DNA from 3 places in the Paenarthrobacter sp. UW852 genome. Region 1 is predicted to be linked to each of the others. Evidence: predicted binding sites of a transcription regulator. Region 1 holds the regulator's gene; each other region holds the start of a gene.
What was found. The regulator LexA, encoded in region 1, represses DNA repair genes until DNA is damaged. The targets are predictions, from matches to a motif close to TCGAACANNTGTTCGA.
Positions count from the first base shown of each region.

Region 2: the regulator LexA is predicted to act here: its motif matches at 3,683-3,698, upstream of NEK97_RS03845 (Y-family DNA polymerase).
Region 3: the regulator LexA is predicted to act here: its motif matches at 3,478-3,493, upstream of NEK97_RS10195 (shikimate dehydrogenase).

Region 1 covers NZ_JAMSGY010000012.1:45,867-51,035, reverse strand. The annotation lists gene hflX (GTPase HflX) at 1-400, shown strand, start outside; gene NEK97_RS17970 (ATP-dependent DNA helicase) at 393-2,453, shown strand; gene lexA (transcriptional repressor LexA) at 2,479-3,222, opposite strand; gene NEK97_RS17960 (LysM peptidoglycan-binding domain-containing protein) at 3,573-3,932, shown strand; gene NEK97_RS17955 (histidinol-phosphate transaminase) at 4,012-5,130, shown strand.
Region 2 covers NZ_JAMSGY010000002.1:154,705-159,873, forward strand. The annotation lists gene nirB (nitrite reductase large subunit NirB) at 1-92, shown strand, start outside; gene cobA (uroporphyrinogen-III C-methyltransferase) at 102-1,136, shown strand; gene NEK97_RS03840 (uroporphyrinogen-III synthase) at 1,149-2,306, shown strand; gene NEK97_RS03845 (Y-family DNA polymerase) at 2,320-3,618, opposite strand; gene NEK97_RS03850 (metalloregulator ArsR/SmtB family transcription factor) at 3,846-4,196, shown strand; gene NEK97_RS03855 (aquaporin) at 4,193-4,903, shown strand; gene NEK97_RS03860 (arsenate reductase ArsC) at 4,900-5,169, shown strand, end outside.
Region 3 covers NZ_JAMSGY010000005.1:39,886-45,054, reverse strand. The annotation lists gene NEK97_RS10210 (VCBS repeat-containing protein) at 1-945, shown strand, start outside; gene NEK97_RS10205 (MFS transporter) at 1,070-2,407, opposite strand; gene NEK97_RS10200 (IclR family transcriptional regulator) at 2,611-3,381, shown strand; gene NEK97_RS10195 (shikimate dehydrogenase) at 3,589-4,506, shown strand; gene NEK97_RS10190 (bifunctional sugar phosphate isomerase/epimerase/4-hydroxyphenylpyruvate dioxygenase family protein) at 4,506-5,169, shown strand, end outside.

The DNA.
Region 1 (5,169 bases):
GCACCCGGATCCCGAGGGACAGATCGCCGCAGTGCGGTCCGTGTTCACGGAAGTCGATGCCCGGAAGGTCCCGGAAATCATTGTCCTGAACAAGGTCGATGTCGCCGATCCCTTCGTCGTTGAGCGACTGAAGCAAAAGGAGCCCCGCCATGCGGTGGTTTCAACGCGCACGGGCCAGGGCATCGCGGAACTGCTGGAGGATATCAGCCGGTCCATTCCACGGCCGGGGGTACGCCTTGAGCTGTTGATTCCCTACGACCGCGGAGACATGATCAGCAAGCTGCACAGCTCCGACTCGGAAATCCTGAGCCTTGACCACGAGGAATCCGGGACGCGCGTGGTTGTCATGGTCCGCGAAGGACTGGCAGCCGAACTGGAGTCATTCGTCAGCAATGGTTGAGAAGGTGGCGGCGGACGCCGTCGAGTCGGTGGGCGAACAGGCCACCCTCGAATTGTTGGACCGGGCTGTTGCCGGCATGGGCGGACAAAGCCGTGCCGGTCAGCACGAGATGGCCAAACACGTTGCCCGGGCAATCGAGACCGGGGAGCATCTGCTGGTCCAGGCGGGGACCGGAACAGGTAAGTCGTTGGCGTACCTGATTCCGTTGATCGCACATTCGATGGACAGCAATAAACCAACTCTCGTGTCCACCGCCACCTTGGCACTGCAGACCCAGATTGTCGGCCGCGACCTTCCGCGGCTGTTGGAGAGCATTAATCCCGCCCTTGAACGCCCCGTCAACGTGGCATTGGTGAAGGGCCGGGCAAACTATGTCTGCCGGCAGAAACTCGAGGGCGGCTTCCCCAGCGAGGAGCCCTCCGAAGGGCAACTGTTCTCCCTGGGTGAGGACACCAGTGTTCCGCACTTCGCTGCCTCCATGGGCGGGCCGCAGTCGCAGCTCGGCAAGGAAGTGGTCCGGCTTCGCGAGTGGGCCGAGAAGACATCCACCGGTGATCGCGACGAACTCATGCCCGGAGTCACCGACCGTGCGTGGCGGCAGGTTTCGGTCACGTCCATGGAGTGTCTCGGCGCGCAGAAATGCCCGTTGGCTGAGGAATGCTTCAGCGAACTCGCGCGGTCCCGCGCGGCTGAGGCCGATGTCGTCGTCACCAATCACGCGATGCTGGCCGTGAGTGCCTTTGAGGGATTGGCCGTGCTCCCCGAGTACGACGTCGTGGTCGTTGACGAAGCCCACGAACTGCAGGACCGAGTCACCGGAGCCGTATCCGGCCAGCTGTCCGTCGCCATGGTCCATGCCGCAGCGTCCAGTGCGCGCAAGCACACGGCCATCACGGTGGATGCCCTCAACGCTGCGGCCGACCGGTTGGATATGGCCATCGCAGGCGTGCCCAACGGCTTGTTGCCCAACGGTCTTAACGACGAACAGCTCGACTGCCTTGACCAGTTGCGGGACGCCACACGCGCGGCCCTCTCGGATTCGAAGACGGACTCTTCAAACGCGGTCGACGGCGGTCGGCAACTGGCGCGCTCACGGCTCATGCTCATCCTGGAATTGTGCGAACGCCTGCTCGCCGCCAAGGAGAACAGGGAAGTGGTGTGGTTCTCGCGAAACAGCAACTTCGACCCCCAGCAGGGCTACTCTCAGCCTGATGAAACAGCACCCGCCCTCATTAACATTGCGCCGCTGAGCGTCGCAGGCCGTTTGCGTGAAGGCCTTTTTGCCGGCCACACGGTGGTCCTCACCTCCGCCACGCTGGCCATAGGCGCGGCTTTTGAACCGGCAGCCGGTGGCTTGGGCCTGATCGGTGACGGCGCCCCGAGCTGGACGGGCATCGATGTGGGGTCGCCTTTCGACTACCCCAAGCAGGGTGTGCTCTATGTGGCCAAGCACCTGCCCAAGCCTGGTCGGGGTACATCGCCGGAAGCCCTTGACGAGTTGGAAGACCTGATCAGGGCCTCGGGTGGGGGAGCGCTCTGCCTGTTCTCCTCACGGCGGGCGGCCGAGGAGGCGGCCGATGCCATGCGGCTCCGCCTTGACGTCGACATCCTTTGCCAGGGTGAGTCCACCATGGCTGCGCTGGTCAAGCAGTTCGCGGACGAGCCGGACACCTGCCTGTTCGGCACCATGTCCCTGTGGCAGGGGGTGGACGTTCCTGGCGGCTCCTGCCGACTGGTGGTCATAGACCGAATTCCCTTCCCACGTCCGGACGACCCCCTGATGACCGCCCGTTCACGGGCGGTCGCGCAGTCCGGCGGAAACGGATTCATGGCCGTGTCGGCCACCCACGCGGCCATCCGGTTGGCCCAGGGAGCTGGACGCCTGATCCGATCAACCGGTGACAAGGGTGTGGTGGCCGTACTGGACTCCAGACTCTCCACAGAACGCTACGGCGGGTTCCTTCGGGCTGCCCTGCCGCCATTCTGGGCCACAACCGACCGCAAAGTAGTCCGAGGTGTCCTGGAGCGGCTGGGGTCGGCAAAGGCCTCCTAGGGGCTCCTCAGGACCCGAGTGAGGGCTAGAGGGAGCGCAGCACAGAGACGACTTTGCCCATGATGGTGGCTTGGTCGCCAAGGATGGGCTCGTACTGGGTGTTCTGGGGGAGCAGCCACGTATGTCCGTCGCGCTGCCGGAAGGTTTTCACGGTTGCTTCGTCGTCCAGGAGTGCGGCGACGATGTCTCCGTTGATGGCGTCGTTCTGGCGTCGCACCACTACCCAGTCCCCGTCGCAGATGGCCGCGTCAATCATGGAATCTCCGGCGACCTTGAGCATGAACAGCTCGCCATGCCCTACGAGTTGCCGCGGGAGGGGGAGTACGTCCTCCACGGTCTGGTCGGCCAGGATGGGACCACCGGCGGCGATGCGGCCCACCAGCGGAACCATCGCTGTATCGCTGGCGCTGGCCAGTTCCGTCACAGCGAGTCCGCCCGTGCTGCGAAGCGCCGTGGGTGCTTCGACGCCGGGGATAGGACCGCCGTCCAGGGTCAAGGGCATCAGGACTTCCATGGCCCGGGGACGCTTCGGATCGCGGCGGAGGTACCCGAGCTTTTCCAATTGGGACAGCTGGTGGGTGACGCTGGAGAGGCTGGCAAGGCCGACAGTGTCACCGATCTCACGCATGCTGGGCGGGTATCCGTTGTCATTCACGGACCTCTGGATGGTCTCCAGGATCTTCTTCTGACGGACGGTCAGGCTCTTGGGGCTCTTTTGAGGCTGTTGGCTCCGCAGGGGTACCGCGCCGCCCGTGGCTTTCGCTGCCATGTTCGCCAATGCCTTTCCGTTCCGTCCCCGGTGTGTGTCCGGGGATGTCGGGCCCGCAAAAATGTCAGACCCTCCTGTTCCACTGAAACAGTGCTGTTTCTTCACTCAAACGTAGGGCAGCCACCGGCGTTTATCAAACATTTGTTCTAGCGAGTCTCGACAGCGTTCGTTGATAAGTGCTAAAAATGTCATAGCAAGGTTCGAATATGTGTTCTATAAACCTGACGCTTAGCCCCGATGTTCGAAGAAAGTGTTCGAACAAGCAAGGGCCGGCACAGGAGAACACCAAGAATTGGCAGCCAGGCGCCGGGCATCCGGCTCATTGGCAATAGCTCAGAAGGGCTCAGCTCATGTCCGCAATCACTACGTTCGCTGATTTCCGCACCACCCAGGCTCCCGCTCGCCTGCGCCTGACCCGTCGGGGGCGGATTGTGTTCTTCGGCATCCCCGCTATGTTGCTGGTGGCTGCGCTGCTGAGCCTTGCCGGTTTCATCACCGCACCCGCAAAGGCCTCCGACTCGCAATCTCAGCTTCGACCACCAGTCGCCGTTACAGTCACTGTCCAGCCGGGCCAGTCCCTGTGGGGTATTGCAGGCGCGGCAGCTCCTGAGCGGGATCCCAGGGATGTCATCACGGAAATCATCCAGCTCAATGACCTTCGTGGCGGCCGCATCCAGCCCGGTCAGCAGCTCTTCGTGCCCGCCAACTAAGTGCCGGACCCTGTGCGAAACGGGAGTGGCCCGGCGTCACAGTTAGTTGGCGGTCGCAGCGGCCCCTTAAACTGACTGGGTGAGTGAGCAGCTTGAGCGACTTGACCGACTTCCCCTCCGGACCAACCTGCGTGGACTGAGCCCCTACGGCGCACCGCAGCTTGATGTCCCCATTTTGCTGAACGTCAACGAGAACACCCATGGCGTCCCGGCCGATGTGCAGGCCGCCATTACGGAGGCTGTCGCCGCTGCTGCCACTGGTTTGAACCGCTACCCCGACCGCGAGTTCACTGAGCTCCGCGAATCGCTGGCCGAGTACTTGGGTCATGGTCTTTCCCGTGACAACATCTGGGCGGCCAATGGATCGAACGAGGTCCTCCAGCAGATACTCCAGGCATTTGGTGGTCCTGGTCGCAAGGCGTTGGGTTTTCCTCCCACGTATTCCATGTACCCGCTTCTCGCCAGCGGCACGGACACGGAATATGTCCGGGGAGTCCGGGCCGACGACTACGGACTGGACGCGCAATCGGCCGCTGACCAGGTCCGGGAGACCGGCGCCAACATCGTTTTCCTGTGTTCTCCCAACAACCCCACCGGGACGGGGCTCGAGCTGGACGTCGTTGAGGCGGTCTACGAAGCCGGCGAAGCGAGCCAGGCGATCGTAATCGTTGACGAGGCCTACCACGAGTTTGCGCACGACAACACGCCCAGCGCCCTGACTCTGCTGCCAGGACGGGAACGGCTGATCGTCTCGCGCACCATGAGCAAGGCTTTTGCCTTGGCCGGCGCCCGGCTGGGTTACATGGCCGCTGCCCCGGAGGTTACGGACGCGATCAGGCTGGTCCGGCTTCCGTACCACCTCTCGGCGATTACCCAGGCAACCGCCCTCGCTGCGCTGAGCCACAGGGAAGCGCTGATGGCCGATGTCGAGGACATCAAAGTCCAGCGCGACCGCATTGTCACAGAGTTGCTGCGGATGGGGCTCAAGCCTGCCGCATCGGACTCCAATTATGTTTTCTTCGGCGGTCTGGAGGACCCGCACGCCGTATGGCAGGGGTTGCTCGATGCAGGAGTGCTGATCCGCGACGTCGGGATCCCGGGCCACTTGCGGGTCACAGCCGGTACCGAACCGGAAACCACGGCCTTCCTGGTCGCACTGGAAGCCCTTTTGGACGGCCAAGCTTCACAGCCCGCCTAAACTTGTCAATAGACCCAACCAATCCTCCGTGTATAAGGA
Region 2 (5,169 bases), on a different contig from region 1:
AGATCCGTCCGGCCACGAACGAAGAAAAGGGCGGCGTGCTCATCGCTTCCACCATCCCGGTCCGCAGCGAAACCGTCAACGCAGAAAACTAGGGGTCCCCCATGCAGCTCACCATTGATCTCACCGGCCGCGACGTTCTGGTTGCCGGCTCCGAAAAGTCTGCCCGCCAAGCAGTTCGCCGGTACCGGAACGCCGGAGCCCACGTGTCCCGGCTGAGCACACCCGAGGGTATCCCAGGTGATGGCCGGCTCCCGGACCGTCCGTTCCTGGTGGCAGTGGTGGACGACGGCGAAGCCGGCTGGCTTCCGTTGGTGGAACGCTGCCGCGATGCCGGAATTCCAGTAGCGTTCGAGCCGGCCGCGGGCGCCGAAGGCAACGTCACGTTGGTGGGCGGTGGTCCGGGTGCCCTGGACCTGCTCACTGTCGGCGCCGTGGAGGCCCTGCGCGACGCCGACGTGGTGTTCTATGACCGGCTGGCGCCCTACCAGGAGTTGGCTGGCCTGACCTCCGCCGAGCTGGTGGACGTTGGGAAGCAGCCCGGCCTGCATAAGGTCACCCAGCGCGACATCGAGAAGCTCATGGTTGAAGCTGCCCTGCTTGGCCAAAACGTGGTCAGGCTCAAGGGTGGGGATCCCTACGTGTTCGGACGCGGCGGCGAAGAAGTGGCGGCGTGCGTTGCGGCGGGCGTGCCGGTGCGTGTCATCTCCGGCGTCACCAGCGCCATCTCCGTTCCGGCCGCAGCGGGGATTCCTGTGACGCACCGCGAAGTAAGCCACATGTTCACGGTTGTCTCCGGCCACGCTCCCCTGACCGAGAAAGAGCACACCCATCTTGCCGGTCTGGGAGGAACGATCGTGGTCCTCATGGGCATAGGCACCCTGCCCCAACTTGCCGCGGGACTTCGCCGGGCGGGGATGAGGCCGGACATGCCGATGGCCGTGGTGGAACGCGGGTACCGTCCGGGGCAGCGCACCACCATCGCCGAACTCGGTACGATCGAAACAGCAGCCACCGGTTGCAGTAACCCTGCCGTGCTGGTCATCGGCGAGGTGGTCAGGGTGGCTGAAGCCAACCGGAACCACGCCGAAGCATCCGCCGAACTGAGCCGACTCGCGGCTTCGCTCCTTGAAGCCTGAAGGTAAAAACACATGACTGTTGCACGTGCCATCGAAGTCCAGGAAGCCACCGCAGCTCCGGAAGTATCCGAGGCCGCAGATGCTCCGCTGGACGGATTCCGCATTGGTGTTACCTCGCACCGCCGTTCCCGTGACCTCATCGAGGCACTGGAGCGTCGCGGGGCGAGTGTTCTGCACGCCCCCGCTTTGAAGATCGCCCCCGTGCAGGAAGACATGGTCCTCATCGAGGACACCCGGACCATCATCGCTGCCCGGCCGGATATCTGTATCGCCACCACCGCTTACGGTATGCGCCGTTGGTGCGAGGCCGCTGATTCCTTCGGCATCGGCGAACAGCTCCTGGAAACGTTGTCTGCCTGCCGCATGTTTGTCCGGGGGCCCAAAGCCCGCGGTGCCGTCCGCGCGGCTGGACTTGCCGACGTCGGCATCAGCAGCGACGAAACCACCGCAACCCTGGTGGACATGCTGTTGGCCGAAGGCGTGCGGGGAAAGACCGTGGCCGTGCAGTTGCATGGATACACCGATGTCCGCCAGTTGGAACGGCTCCGCATGTCCGGCGCCACCGTGCTGACCGTGACACCGTACCGCTGGGTCAAACCCGATGGCGAAGACAAACTGCCGCGCCTGATCGAAGCCGTGGTTGGCGGGAACCTGGATGTCCTCACGTTCACCAGCGCCCCTGCAGTGGATGCCATGTGGAGCACTGCGCATGAAATGGGTCTGTACCGGTCCCTCATCGAAGCCCTCAAGGGACCAGTGACGGTCGCAGCTGTTGGGCCCGTCACTGCGCAGCCACTGGTGGACGCCGGGCTCACCCCCCTGATTCCGGACAGGTACCGTATGGGTGCGCTGATCCGCCTTGTGACAGAGCACCTGTCCTTGAACCACGTCCGGCGGTTGGAGACAAAGAGCGCCACGATCGAGTTGCGGGGCCGCTGCTTGCGGGTCAACGGTGAGGTGGTGGATTTGGCTCCTGCACCCCTTCTGCTGCTGCGGGCGCTGCTCGGCGCTGGCGGGGCTGTCCTGTCCAGGGAAGCGCTCTCGGACCTGTTGGACCTGCGGGGATCCGTCCACGCCTTGGACATGACGGTCAGCAGGCTGCGCTCGTCGCTCCCGGACGGCAAGCTGGTGGAGACCGTCGTCAAACGGGGCTACCGGTTGCGGGCCTAGGCTTTCCGACACGCTACGCCGCCTTCACCAGGGGTAGTTCGTCCCAATGGGTGGTGTAGCGGGGGCTGAGCATGTCCCTTTTCATGGACCAGTCCGGCCCGCCCTTGATTCCCGCATGGCCCAAGCCGATGGAACCGCGTCCGTACTTTTTGCTGACCTCTTCCAAGAGGCTGCCGATGCCCCGTTCCTCGTGCGGGTTCTCGAAGATGGCCAAGGGTTTCTGGTTTCCACTGGGCCGCAGGTCCGTGACCATGATGCCGGCTTTGGCGTACCGCACGCCTTCCTGGATCCTGGGCACCAAGGCGTGCGCCGCCCGGGTGAGCAGGCCCGGGTCCGAGGTGGGCATTGGCAGCTTGACGCTCACAGTGGGAAAAGACCTGTCATTCGGGTTGTAGACGGAGGTCTGGGCGAAGGCGGTCAGGAGTTTGGCCTGCAGATCATGCTTGGCCAACCTGGCACTGGCCATTTGCCCGTAAACGCTGAGCACCTGCCGCATCCCGGCCGCCGTGGTGATGGGAGTGGAAAAGGAACGGGAGAAGATCAGCTGGTCCCTGCCGATTCTTTCTTCTTCCATGGGAATGCAGGGGGTGCCCTGGAGTTCCAGGACCGTTCGCATCATGACGATCGAAAACTTGTCGCGCAGGGCAATGGGGTCGGCCCGGACCAGGTCCAGGATCGAGAAGATTCCCATGGCATTCAGGCGCTTGGTGAGCCGCGTGGCGACGCCCCAGATCTCGATCACTGAAAGCCTGGCCATAAGCGCTTCGCGTTGCTCTTCGGGAATCGAGTCCCAGCGGCACACCCCCTGGAACGCGGGGTTGTGCTTGGCCCACTTGTTGGCCAGCTTGGCCAGGGTCTTGGTCCCGGCGATTCCCACGCACACCGGAACCCCCACATGCTTTTGGCAGGCCATTTTGATGGTGCGCCCCAACTCCAGGAGTTCCCCGGGCTGCCCTTTGACGCCAAGGAATGCCTCATCGATGGAATAGACCTCCTGCCACGCCGAGAAGCGGGCAAGGAGTTCCATGACCCTCGAGCTGATGTCGCCGTAGAGCTCATAGTTGCTTGAGAGGGCAACCAAGCCCCATTCCTTGGCGCGCGGAGCAAGCTTGAACCACGGATCTCCCAACCCGATGCCGAGCTTCTTGGCTTCCGGAGACCGAGTCACGGCGCAGCCATCGTTATTCGAGAGGACTATGAGCGGCCGGCCTTCCAACGCCGGATTGAAGGCCCGTTCTGCCGATGCGTAGAAGCAGTTGATATCCACGTGGGCGATCTCCTGCATCCGATGCATGATTGCTGGCTTGGACATCGATCTCCTCCTGATCCGCGCTATCACGCACGCCCACGCAACCCGCGCAGGACACGCCTAGTATTCGAACATACTTTCGAATACTTAAACTGTAGCGTCGACCACAGACAAGAAAGCTCCTCTGAGCAATCGAAGCCAGTGGGGGATCCTGGCGTTCCCGCGCGCCGAGTGGGGCACGGACCGTCCTTGCTTTGAACATTGATGAGTGTAAATATTTACATGTGTCTATGTCTTTGGAATTGACCCCGGTTCAAACCGTCGCCTGCTGCTCGCCGTTGGCGCGCGAACCACTGTCGGAGAAAGAAGCAGACGGTGTTGCGCCGTTGTTGAAGGCATTGGCCGATCCGGTGAGGTTACGCCTGATGTCATTGGTGGCCTCCCATGAGGGCGGCGAAGCGTGCGTCTGCGACCTGAACGATGCCTTCGAGTTGTCGCAGCCGACCATCAGCCACCATCTCAAAGTGCTGCACGAAGTAGGTTTGCTGGACCGGGAAAAGCGCGGCGTCTGGGTCTACTACAAGGCCCGCACCGAAGCGCTGCAGAACCTGGCGGCCCTGATCGGTGGACAGGCTCAGTGAACCCCTTGCTTGTCCGCCGCACCGGAGCGGAGTTCATTGGGACCGCGTTCCTCGTCATGGCCGTGGTCGGGTCCGGCGTGATGGCCTCCCGGCTGTCACCGAACGACGTCGGACTGCAGCTGCTGCAGAACAGCCTCGTCACCGGCGCGGCCCTGGTTGCGTTGATCCTGGCCCTGCAGCCGGTATCAGCCTCGTTCAACCCCATCGTCACCCTGGTTGAACGGTTCCTCCGCCTGATCGACACCCGGACTGCCGCTCTTTTGGTTGCGGCGCAGATCGTGGGTGGTCTGGTCGGGACGGTCGCGGCGAACATGATGTTCGGCCTGGCGCCAGCCACATTCTCCACCCATGAACGGAGCGGGCCTGGTCTCTGGCTGGCAGAGGTCATCGCCACAGCCGGGTTACTGGTCATCGTGTTCGGGACCATCCGTTCCGGACGCGCCGACCGGGTGGCTTTCGCCGTCGGGGGTTACATCACCGCTGCGTATTGGTTCACGTCTTCCACAAGCTTCGCCAACCCGTCGGTCACGATCGCCCGAACCCTCACCGACACCTTCTCGGGGATCGCGCCCGCTTCCGCCCCTGGTTTCGTCGCCGCCCAACTGGTCGGAGGCGCCTTCGGACTGGTCCTTGTCCGCTTCCTCTACCCCCAAACCACTGATGTTTCCCCGGCTGATGCCGCGGCTGATCGAAAGGTGCTCTCATGAGCGTCAAACCGTCCGTCTTGTTCGTCTGCGTCCACAACGCAGGACGCTCCCAGATGGCCGCGGCCTTCCTGACCACCCTTGGCCAGGGCGCGATCGAGGTCCGCTCCGCTGGTTCACAACCCGCCGATCAGGTCAACCCAGCAGCGGTTGAGGCCATGGCCGAGATCGGGATCGACATGTCCGCCGAAATCCCCAAGATCCTCACCACCGAGGCCGTCAAGGACTCCGACGTAGTCATCACCATGGGCTGCGGGGACGAATGCCCA
Region 3 (5,169 bases), on a different contig from region 1:
CCGGGGGATGGCAAGGGCGGCTTCCTGCCGCGTTCCGCCGTCGGGAGCGGTTGGAACCTGGCAGGCGACATCATGGGCGGGCAGGACTTTACGGGTGACAGGATCGCAGATGTCCTCGGCAATGGTTCCGCGATGACCCTCTATCCAGGCGACGGCTCCGGCTTCGCCGACCGCCTGACCATTGGCATCGGCTGGAACCAATTCAGCCAGGTGTGGGAGGCGGGCGACTTCGACGGCGATGGGGTTGCGGACATTCTTGCCCGCGCCACCAATGGTGTGTTGTGGCTGTATCCCGGGAACGGTTCGGGTGGCTTCCTGCCGCGCGTGCAGGTGGGATCCGGCTGGAACGTCTTCACTTCCGTGGTCAGTGCAGGAGATTTCGACGGCGATGGCCACCCTGATCTTGTGGCACGGGCCTCGGACGGTTCACTGTGGCTGTATCCGACCGACGGCAAAGCCCAGTTCCTGGCCCGCAAGCAGATCGGCGAGGGCTGGCAAGGGTTCACGCAGTTGCTGGCACCTGGGGACTTCACGGGTGATGGCCGCGCGGACATTGTGGGGCAGACTGCCGACGGCGTTTTGTGGGTGTACCCCGGGAACGGTGCCGGCGGATTCCTTGCCCGCAAGCAGATCGGCACGGGCTGGGACATGTTCAACCTGGTCTTGCAGGCCGGCGACTTCAACGGCGACGGCAAGGAAGACCTCCTTGGACGTGCCCCGGATGGTGGACTGTGGCTTTATCCGGGCAATGGCTCGGGCGGGTTCCTCGCGCGTTCGTACCTGGGATCCGGATGGAACATGTTCTCCAATATCGCGGCCTTGGGCAACGGATTCACAGGCACTGGGGACCCGTCCGTGGTGGGCGTAGCCGGCGACGGGACCTTGCTGCTCTACTCCGGTACCGGTGCGGGCCGGTTCAAGCCGGTCTCGCTGAACCCGCGCTAACCGCTCCTGTGCCGACAGCGGCAACCCAGGCGCTGACTCGTCCCTGAGCAGCGAAATGCCCGGCATGTTGCGAAACATGCCGGGCATTTCCTGTCTGCGAAGCGTCCGGAAGGTACTTCCCCGACTACACAGGCTGGGCTTGCTTGTGCAGGCCGAGCTGGGAGGTAGGCGTCTTGGCCGATTCGCGGGCCGTCATCGCGGAGACTGCTGCGATGGCACAAATCACTGCGGTGAAGATGGAGATCTGGACCCATCCGCCGGGCTTGGTCCCGCCAAGTGCAGTCACGATCGCCGGAGCGAATCCTGCCATGAGGAAGCCGAGCTGGGTGCCGATAGCCAGGCCCGAGAAGCGGACCTTCGTGCTGAACATTTCCCCGTAGAAGGAAGGCCATACGGCGTTCGCTGCTGCGTATCCGAAGGCGAAGTAGACCACGGAGACCAGGAACATGAGTGGAACATTGCCGCCTTCGAGGGTCAGCAGGAACACCGGGGTCATGATGGCGCTGGCGATGGCTCCGTAGATGAAGACGGGCTTCCGGCCGATCTTGTCCGCGAGCTTACCGAACAATGGTTGGGTTCCGAGGGCTACGACGTTGGCCGCAACAACCAACCACAGCGTGATGGTGCTGTTGACGTGCGCCACGTCCTGGGCGTACTTGATGGCGAGGGTGCCGAACACGGTGCTGACGGCGGCGATGAAGGCGCAGCAAACGACCCGGAGCACGTCGCGCCAGTGCAGGCGAAGGAGGTCGGCGACGGGAAGCTTGGAGATCTGGTTGTTCTTCTTGGCCTCGGCGAATGCCGGCGGCTCGTGCAGGGTGCGGCGGATGAAGAAGGCCACGATGACCACTACGGCGCTGAGCCAGAAGGGGATGCGCCAGCCGATGCCGTACTTGATCTCGTCCGGCAATGCCACCACGGGAATGAAGACGAGGGCCGCAAGGATCTGGCCACCCTGCGTACCGGTCAGGGTCCACGAGGTGAAGAAGGAACGGCGGTTATCGGGGGCGTGCTCAAGGGTCATCGATGATGCGCCAGCCTGCTCACCTGCGGCCGAAAGACCTTGGGCAAGGCGGGCGAGGACCAGAAGGACAGGAGCCCACCAGCCGATGGTCTTGAAGTCGGGGAGGCAGCCGATGACGAACGTTGCCGCACCCATGAGCACCAGGGTGAACATGAGGACTTTTTGGCGGCCGATCCTGTCGCCGAAGTGGCCCAGGATGATGGCGCCGATGGGCCGGGCGACGTAGGCGAAGCCAAAGGTCGCGAAGGACATGATGGATGCGTTGGCGTCGGCGTCCGGGAAGAAGACGTGCGGGAAAATCAGTGCTGCCGCCGAGCCGAAGATGAAGAAGTCGTAGTATTCGACGGCGCTGCCCAGGAAGCTGGCGAGGGCTGCTTTGCGGGGTGTTCCGGTGATGGTTTCAGTGCCTGGCGTCGCTGACGGCATTGTTTGGCTCATTGGGAGTTCCTTCTGTGACGACGATGTCGCGGATCTAGCGTCTGTGGGAGACCAGAGCGAGGTGCGGCCAGATCATCCCTCAAAGTAACCACATGGTGAGAGCTACTTGTGCAATACAGCAATAGTGGCTGTGAGTACGGTCACTTGTCAAGAGATGTCCCCACCATCTAGAAATGGCTCTCACTATGTGAGAGCATCAAAACATGAGTGTGAAAGACGACACAAAGACCGACATGGTCGGCAAGGCCCTGAGCCTGTTGGTATTGCTGGGCGAGGAACCCCGAGGGGCCAGTGCGGCGGATTTGGCGAGGAGTGCGGGCCTCCCGTTCAGCACTACCTACCGCCTGCTGGGATCCCTGACCCGCGACGGTTTCGTCGATTACGAAGCCGACGGAAGGAGGTATCACCTGGGCCTGCGGGTATTCCAGCTGGGCCAGCGGGTATCGAACCACCACGGCTTCGCGGCCACAGCCTTGCCGGTCCTCCAGCGGGTCACCGAGCGCACCCATGAGGCCACCATCCTCTCTGTCCGGGATGGAAATCATCACCTGACCGTGAACAAGGTGGACGGACCCAAGACGTTCCGCGTCACCAGCGACCCCGGCCATCTGGGTGCGCTGCACACAACCTCGGTGGGGAAGGCCATTGTGGCTTTCGAGGAGGAAATCGAACGCAAGCGACTCCTGGAGGAGCTTCCGTTGGATGCGCTCACCGAGCACTCCATCACAGATCGTGACGCATTCCGCGCTGAGATCGAGCAGGTGCGCCGCCAGGGTTATGCGGTGATGGATGAGGAAAACGAGATCGGCATGCGGGCCGTCGCCGTTCCCGTCCTCAATTCCCAGGGCCATGCTTTCGCGTCCTTGGCCACGGCCGTGCCGGTCTTCCGGCTCACCATGGAGGAGCTCATCGCGCACGTCCCCACATTGCAAGAGGCCGCGGCCGAACTCGCGGCCCGCCTGCCGAGGCGCTGATCCCTCGTTGTGAGGCCAGCTTTGCGCGCTAAATCCCAGGAATACCACGCAGGGCGGGCCCCACAACGCGAACCGCAATCAGTCTTTGTTCGCGATAAGAACAAGCGTGCGGAATATGAACATCTGTAGTAACGTAAATAACACCCGGCACGCGGCGCCCAAAAAACGCCACCTGTCCGCGGTGCTGAAGTTAGAAGGAGCTTGAGGATGAGCAACCGAGCCGAATCCGTTCTGGTGGGCCTGATAGGCGAAGGCGTCATGCCCTCGCTCACTCCGCCCATGCATGAACGCGAAGCCGACCTGCAGGGCCTTCGCTTGCTGTACCGCCCCGTCGACCTGCTTGAACTCGCATTGCCGGCCACCGCCGTCGGGGATCTCCTGACCGCCGCCCAGCGCATGGGCTTCAACGGCTTGAACATCACGCACCCCTGCAAGCAGCTGGTGATGAAGCACCTCGACGAAATTTCCGACGACGCCGCGCGCCTGGGTGCCGTCAATACGGTCCTGGTTCAGGACGGCCGGTTCATCGGACACAACACGGACTTCTCCGGCTTTGGCTCGGCGCTCGCCGACGGACTTCCGGACGCGAAACTCAACCGCGTCGTCCAGTTGGGCGCTGGCGGCGCCGGGTCCGCCGTCGCCTACGCACTGCTTACGGCAGGCGTCAAGGAACTGGACCTGGTGGACATGGATGCGGACCGGGCGGCTGAGCGCGCCGCGGAACTCGGCGAGCTCTTTCCGGAAGCGAGCGCCACGCCGCGCACGCCGGACGAACTCCCACAGCTCATGCCCAGCGCCGACGGCTTGGTTCACTGCACGCCCATTGGCATGGCCGCCCACCCGGGCCTGCCGTTGGATATCGAACTCCTGGAGCCGCGGCACTGGGTTGCGGACATCGTCTATCGCCCCATCGAAACGCAACTGGTCCGCGAAGCCCGGGCCAAGGGCTGCGCCGTCCTGGACGGCGGTCGCATGGCGGTCGGTCAAGCCGCGGACGCCTTCCAACTCATCACCGGACGCGTTGCGGACCGTGAGCGGATGCGCGCCCACTTCCTGGAGCTGATCGCCTTGGAAGACACCGCCGCCACCCTCAACGAGGGCACCCTGGCAAAGGCTTCCCGCTGATGCGCACCGGAATCGCCACCGTCTGCCTGTCCGGCACGCTGAAAGAGAAGATGCAGGCCTGCGCCATTGCGGGCTTTGACGGCATCGAGATCTTCGAGCAGGACCTGGTCACCTCATCCCTCAGCCCGGAGGAAGTGCGGAAAATGGCCGCAGACCTCGGCTTGGGCCTTGACCTGTACCAGCCGTTCCGGGATTTCGACGGCGTTACTCCGGACCTGCTGAAGGCCAACCTCAAGCGCGCCGAGGCAAAGTTCAACCTGATGGAACGCCTGGGCATGGACACCATCCTGGTGTGCTCCAACGTGGCCACGGCAACCATTGACGACGACCAGCTGCGGGCTGAACAGCTCGCCGAACTCGCGGCGCTGGCCGGGGACCACGGTGTGAAGGTTGCCTACGAAGCCCTGGCCTGGGGAAAGTACGTCAACGACTACGAGCACGCGTACCGGCTGGTGGACATGGTGGGCCACCCCAACCTTGGCACCTGCCTGGACTCGTTCCACATCCTTTCCCGTGACTGGGACACCGCGCCCATCGAGGACATCAATGCGGAGAAGATCTTCTTCGTCCAGGTTGCCGATGCCCCCAAGTTGTCCATGGATGTACTCTCCTGGAGCCGGCACTACCGGGTTTTCCCCGGGGAGGGACAGTTCGAGCTCGCCA